DNA from 2 places in the Variovorax xiamenensis genome. Region 2 is predicted to be linked to the other one. Evidence: riboswitches for the same ligand, from Rfam matches in the RefSeq annotation. Region 2 holds a riboswitch; the other holds the start of a gene.
What was found. Region 2 has a riboswitch for glycine ahead of gcvT (glycine cleavage system aminomethyltransferase GcvT). Riboswitches for the same ligand answer to the same signal wherever they lie in the genome.

Region 1 (3,392 bases), 3.4 Mb from region 2:
TGGAGGTCGGTGCTGTCGAAATCGAGCGCGACCAGTTCACCAAGCGGCGCCAGGCTGCGCTGCAGTTCCCAGCCGACCTGTCCGCCCTTGCCCAGCAGCAGCAGCTTCATGCCGCGGCCTTCGCGTTGTTGTCGTACTGCTTCTCGACCCATTCGCGGTAGGCGCCGCTTTGAACGTTGCGCACCCACTCGCTGTTCGCGAGGTACCACTCCACGGTCTTGCGGATGCCGGTGTCGAAGGTTTCGGCGGGCTTCCAGCCGAGTTCGGCTTCGAGCTTGCGCGCGTCGATGGCGTAGCGGCGATCATGGCCGGGACGGTCCGTGACGTAGGTGACCTGTTCCTTGTAGGGCTTGCCGTCGGCACGGGGGCGCAGTTCGTCGAGCAGCGCGCACACGGTATTGACGATCTCGATGTTGGGCTTCTCGTTCCAGCCGCCCACGTTGTAGGTCTCGCCGAGCTTGCCGGCTTCGAGCACTCGGCGGATGGCGCTGCAGTGGTCCTTCACGTAGAGCCAGTCACGCACCTGCATGCCGTCGCCATACACGGGCAGGCTCTTGCCGGCCAGCGCGTTGACGATCATCAGGGGGATCAACTTCTCGGGGAAGTGGAACGGGCCGTAGTTGTTCGAGCAGTTGGTGGTCAGCACCGGCAGGCCGTAGGTGTGGTGCCAGGCGCGCACGAGGTGGTCGCTGGCCGCCTTGCTGGCCGAGTAGGGGCTGTTCGGCTCGTACTTGTTCTCTTCGGTGAAGGCCGGGTCGGTCTTGGAGAGCGAGCCGTAGACCTCGTCGGTCGACACGTGCAGGAAGCGGAAGGCCGACTTCTGATCGGCCGGCAGCGCGCTCCAGAAGCCACGCACCGACTCGAGCAGGCGGAAGGTGCCGAGCACGTTGGTCTGCACGAAGTCTTCGGGGCCGTGGATCGAGCGGTCGACATGCGACTCGGCGGCGAAGTTCACGACGGCGCGCGGCTTGTGCTCGGCCAGCAGGCGGTCGATGAGGGCGCTGTCGCCGATGTCGCCCTGAACGAAGATGTGCTTCGGGTTGCCCTTGAGCGACGCGAGCGTCTCGAGGTTGCCCGCGTAGGTCAGCTTGTCGAGGTTGATGACGGGCTCGTCGCTGTTCGCGATCCAGTCGAGTACGAAATTGGCGCCGATGAAGCCGGCACCGCCGGTAACCAGGATCATGAAGTCCCCTGCTGTTGTGTGGAACGATCGCCCTGCGGCAAATCAACAGGCGATTATCCCATCGGGCAAAAGGAGAAAAATCAAAGGTTGGCGCCCGCGCGAGCCCCACCTACAATCCCCCCACTGCAGGAGAGCGGGCCACCCCGGTGGCCCTACCGAAGGCGCAAACTCCCATAAACGCTCAGGTCGGTCCTCACGGGCCTGTACTGCACCAACTGAAACGCCGTCTGGAGAGCCGCCACGCCACGTGGCGCACCGAAGGAGCAAACCCTCTGCGGGCGCAGCGGGTGAATCTCTCAGGTACCGAGGACAGGGGGAGCGGCAACTTGGACTGCGGTCGTCCAGTTGCTTTCGCTATTCATTCGATAGCAAACAACACCCGCCGTTCAAGCGCTGCATCCTCAAAAGGTACTTGAAATGCGCGTGATCGTTCTCGGCGCCGGCCTGCTCGGCGTGACCTCGGCTTACTACCTCCAGCAACTCGGCCACGAAGTGACCGTGATCGACCGGCAGGCGACCCCGGCCGCAGAAACCAGCTTCGCCAACGGCGGGCAGATCTCCGTCAGCCACGCCGAACCCTGGGCCAACCCCAGCGCCCCCCTGAAGGTGCTGCAATGGCTCGGCAAGGAAGACGCCCCGCTGCTCTTCCGCATGCGCGCCGACATGCGCCAGTGGCTCTGGGGCCTGCAGTTCCTGCGCGAATGCACCCCGGCGCGCACCCGCCACAACATCGAACAGATCGTTCGTCTCGGCACATACAGCCGCTCGATGTTGCAACAGTTGCGCCGCGACACCGGTCTCAGCTACGACCAGCGCACACAGGGCATCCTGCACTTCTACACGACGCAGAAGGAGTTCGACGGCGCCCTCGAGCCCGCCGAGCAGATGCGCGCCCTGGGCTGCGAGCGCCAGGTCATCTCGGCCGACGAGGCCGTGAAGATCGAGCCCGCCCTCGCCCACATCCGTCCGAAGCTGGCCGGCGCCACCTACACGGCCGAGGATGAATCCGGCGACGCCAACCGCTTCGCCCGCGAGCTCGTGGGCCTGGCCGCAGCCGCGGGCGTGAAGTTCCTGATGAGCCACACCGTGACCGCGCTGCGCGAGGCCGCCGGCAGCATCGACCACGTCGAGGCCACCGACAGCGAAGGCCGCTTCCAACGCATCCGCGGCGACGCCTTCGTGCTGGCCATGGGCTCGCTCAGCCCGCTGTACGCCGCGCCGCTGGGCATCCGCCTGCCGATCTACCCGGCCAAGGGCTACTCGGTGACGCTGCCCGTCAAGGACGCCTCGAAGGCCCACCAGGTCTCGCTGACGGATGACGAATTCAAGCTCGTGTTCTCGCGCTACACCTCGGCGTCGGGCGACCGGCTGCGCATCGCCGGCACGGCCGAACTCAACGGCTACGACCGCGACCTGAACCGCGTGCGCTGCGAAGCCATCGTGCGTCGCGTCGAAGAGCTTTTTCCCGGCGCCGGCGACACCACCCAGGCCCAGTTCTGGACCGGCCTGCGCCCCGCCACGCCGAGCAACGTCCCGCTGATCGGCAAGACGAAGCTGCCGAACCTGTTCCTCAACACCGGCCACGGCACCCTGGGCTGGACGCACGCCTGCGGCTCGGGCAAGTCGATCGCGCGGATCGTGAGCGGGCTGGAGCCGGAGGTCGATTTCGCGTTCACGGGGATGCCGGCCCCCAAGCCGCGCATCCCCCAACCCGCACTGGGCTGACGAACCGGCAAACCCCGGATCACGCCTTGAACGTGATCCAGGGCCTGAGCCGCACCGCACAGTGGATCAGGCCCGCACGCTCCTGCGCGTCGATCACCTCGCCGATGGGCTTGTAGGCCTGCGGCGCTTCCTCGATCCGGCGCTCCTCCCGCAAGGTCACGCACTGCCAGCTTGCCTGCACGTCGACGGGCGCCGGCCGCATCGCGCGTACCTGCTGCCGGCGCATCCGCCGGCCAGCGCCATGGCTGCACGACCAGAGCCAGTCTTCGTGCCCCAGTCCGGCCACCAGATAAGAGTAGTCGCCCATCGAGCCGGGAATCAGCGCCAGATCGCCCGCATTCGCCGGCGTCGCTCCCTTCCGGTGGATGTTCATGCCATGTTCCCGCAGCACGACGTTGTGCGGCACGTCCACGACTAGTCTCGACGACGTGGCACCCAGCAAATCCGCGAAATCCTTGCGTACCAGTTCGGCCAGGACGACCCG
Region 2 (3,392 bases):
CCTGCTGCTGATGGCCGACGGCCGGCGCTCCCTGACCGACTTCAGTCCGCTCTTCGCCAATCGCGATGAAGCCGAGCGGGCCATCCAGGCGCTGATCGAGAAGGGCTACCTGCAGAGCCCCAAGGCCGCGGCGGCAGCTGCAGCCGCGCCCGTGGCCCCTCCCGCGCAGCCCGCGCCCTCGCCCATTCCCGCCGCCGAGCCGATCCAGGTGGCCACCTCGGCCGACACCTTCGACGGCAAGCGTTCGCTGGCCACCACGCGCATGTTCCTGTTCGACATCTGCGAGCGCATGTTCGTGCGCCGCGACCCGAAGTTCGCGCTGCAGATGCGCGACGCGCTGCGCGAAGCGCGCGACCGCGAGGCGATGCTGACCATCGCCGCGTTGATGCTCACCGAAATCGAGAAGACCGCCGGCGTCGAGCGCGCCGAATCGCTGCGCGAGCGCATCGACCGGCTGCTGCCGCCGGCCGAGGTCATGCACTGACCTTCCTGTGAAGACAGCGGCCGGCCCGGCCCGTGACACCATCGCCGGGTGAACTCCTCTCCTCCCGCCCCCACTTCGTTGTCCGCACGCCTTCGCGGCTGGGCCAGGCGCCTCAAGCGCGACGGCGTCACGCTCTGGTTCGCATGCCGGCACGCCTCCACGCCCTGGTATGCCAAGGCGCTGGGCGTCTTCGTGGTGGCCTATGCGCTCAGCCCGATCGACCTGATTCCCGACTTCGTTCCGGTGCTGGGCTACGTCGACGACGTGCTGCTGCTGCCGGGGCTGATCTGGCTCACGATCCGGCTGATTCCGACTTCCGTGCTCGCCGAATGCCGCGAGCAGGCCGACGCCTGGATGCGGAGTTCGGGCTCCAGGCCGACCAGCCGATGGGGTGTCGCGCTGGTCGTGGCCGTGTGGATCGCGGCCGGCGCCGGGGCCTGGTACCTGTGGGCGCGCTGAGTACGCAAGGGCAAATCCGCCGGCCGGCCCGCGCGATCCACTACACTTCCCGGGGTCAGGAGAGAGCCCCGCATGCCGGGGCCGCCGAAGGCGCAGGGGTTTCCCCCGAACGCTCAGGCAAAAGGACTGACGAGGCGCCGGTGAAAACCGGCGTTTCCTTGCTGGAGAGAGGCCGCCGCATCTGAAGCAGAAGCAGCGGCCCACCGAAGGAGCAAACCCCGATCGTGGGGCGAATCTCTCAGGTAAAGCGGACAGCAGGGGTGGCCCATGGCTTGCGTCATGGATTTCGACTGCCCCTTTGGAGTGCCCCGTGGCCGCTTCTTCCTCCGCTACTCCCGACGCCCCGCTTCTCAAGACGCCGCTGTACGACCTCCACCTGGAACTGGGCGCCCGCATGGTGCCCTTCGCCGGCTATTCGATGCCGGTCCAGTACCCCGCCGGCCTGATGGCCGAGCACAAGCACACGCGCGACGCGGCCGGCCTGTTCGACATTTCCCACATGGGCCAGCTGCGCCTGGTCGGGCCCGACGCCGCGGCCGCCTTCGAGACCCTGATGCCCGTCGACGTGATCGACCTGCCCGCCGGCAAGCAGCGCTACGGACTGCTGCTGGATGACGAGGGCGGCATCCTCGACGACCTGATGTTCTTCAACGAGGGCAACGGCTCGATCTTCGTGATCGTCAACGGGGCCTGCAAGGTGGCCGACATCGCCCACATCCAGCAGAAGATCGGCTCGCGCTGCGAAGTTCGCCCCCTGCCCGACCACGCCCTGCTCGCCCTGCAGGGCCCGCAGGCCGCCGCCACGCTGGCACGGCTGTCGCCCGGCGTCGAGCGCTTCGTCTTCATGACGGGCGGCGCGGTGCAGATCGGCGGCATTCCGGCCTTCGTCACCCGCAGCGGCTACACCGGCGAGGACGGCTTCGAGATCTCGGTGGCCGCATCCGACGCCGAGCGCCTCGCCCGCTTGCTGCTGGCCCAGCCCGAGGTCAAGCCCATCGGCCTGGGCGCGCGCAACTCGCTGCGGCTCGAAGCAGGCCTGTGCCTCTACGGCAACGACATCGACACCACCACCACGCCGGTCGAAGCCTCGCTCAACTGGGCGATGCAGAAGGTACGCCGCGCGGGCGGGGCACGCGAAGGCGGCTTCCCGGGCGCCGCGAAGATCCTCGCGCAGCTCGCCGCCTCCACTGCAGGAGCCGCCGGCCACACCGACCACGACACGCTGAAGCGCAAGCGCGTGGGCCTCGTCGCCCTCGAGCGCGTTCCGGTGCGCGACGGCACGGTGCTGCAGTCCTTCGAGGGCCACGACATCGGCGCCGTCACCAGTGGCCTGCTCGGCCCCACGGCCGACCGCTGCATCGCCATGGGCTACGTGGCCACCGCCTTCGCCGAGCCCGGCACGCGCGTGCAGGCCATCGTGCGCGGCAAGCCGGTGCCGATGGAGGTCTCGACCATGCCGTTCGTGCCCACCCGCTACTACCGCGGCTGACCTCATCCGAGTCAGACAGACCGGCTAGGCTCTGCACCCCGATCCATTTTTTCCACGAGGAGTTTTTCCACCATGAGCATCAAGTACACCAAGGACCACGAATGGGTGTCGGCCGAAGGCGACGCAGCCACCGTCGGCATCACCGTGCACGCGCAGGACGCGCTGGGCGACGTGGTGTTCGTCGACCTGCCCGAAGTCGGCAAGACCTTCGCGCAGGGTGAAGTCGCCGGCGTCGTCGAATCGGTCAAGGCCGCGGCCGACGTGTTCATGCCCGTGTCGGGCGAGATCACCGAAGTGAACGAAGCCCTGCGCGCCGATCCGTCGCTGGCCAACAGCGACCCGCTGGCCGCCGGCTGGTTCTTCAAGGTCAAGCTGAGCGACCCCGCGCAGCTCGACGCCCTGCTGGACGCGGCCTCCTACGACAAGTTCGCCGCCGAATCCTGATCCGCTGAGCCTTTCATCAGCACCTTTGTCTTTTCCCTCCGAGCCTTCACCGCCATGCCGACGCCCGCCCTTCCTTCTTTGCAAGAACTAGAGAACGCCGAAGAATTCCTCGCCCGCCACATCGGCATCGATGCGGCGGACGAGGCGCGCATGCTGCCGGCGATCGGCTCGGAGACGCGCGCCGAGCTCATCGACGGCATCGTGCCGGCGGCCATCCGCCGAGCGAAGCCGATGCGCCTGCCCGCGCCGGTGACCGAAGCCGACGCGCTGGCCGAGCTGAAGGCGATAGCGTCGAAGAACAAGGTGTTCCGCAACTTCATCGGCCAGGGCTACTACGGCAACCACACGCCGGGCGTGATCCTGCGCAACATCCTCGAGAACCCCGCCTGGTACACCGCCTACACGCCCTACCAGGCCGAGATCTCGCAGGGCCGCATGGAAGCCCTGCTCAACTTCCAGACGATGGTGTGCGACCTCACGGGCATGGCCATCGCCAACGCGTCGATGCTCGACGAA

Region 1: another riboswitch for glycine. It lies ahead of SFB74_RS04475 (D-amino acid dehydrogenase); the one in region 2 lies ahead of gcvT (glycine cleavage system aminomethyltransferase GcvT).

What each region holds. Positions count from the first base shown of each region.
Region 1 covers NZ_CP139038.1:1,052,678-1,056,069, reverse strand. Annotated here, with positions in the region: gene rfbD (dTDP-4-dehydrorhamnose reductase) at 1-110, opposite strand, end outside; gene rfbB (dTDP-glucose 4,6-dehydratase) at 107-1,183, opposite strand; glycine riboswitch at 1,300-1,397, shown strand; glycine riboswitch at 1,401-1,506, shown strand; gene SFB74_RS04475 (D-amino acid dehydrogenase) at 1,601-2,908, shown strand; gene SFB74_RS04470 (RtcB family protein) at 2,928-3,392, opposite strand, start outside.
Region 2 covers NZ_CP139038.1:4,416,702-4,420,093, forward strand. Annotated here, with positions in the region: gene SFB74_RS20155 (hypothetical protein) at 1-484, shown strand, start outside; gene SFB74_RS20160 (YkvA family protein) at 563-943, shown strand; glycine riboswitch at 990-1,082, shown strand; glycine riboswitch at 1,095-1,208, shown strand; gene gcvT (glycine cleavage system aminomethyltransferase GcvT) at 1,338-2,432, shown strand; gene gcvH (glycine cleavage system protein GcvH) at 2,505-2,876, shown strand; gene gcvP (aminomethyl-transferring glycine dehydrogenase) at 2,931-3,392, shown strand, end outside.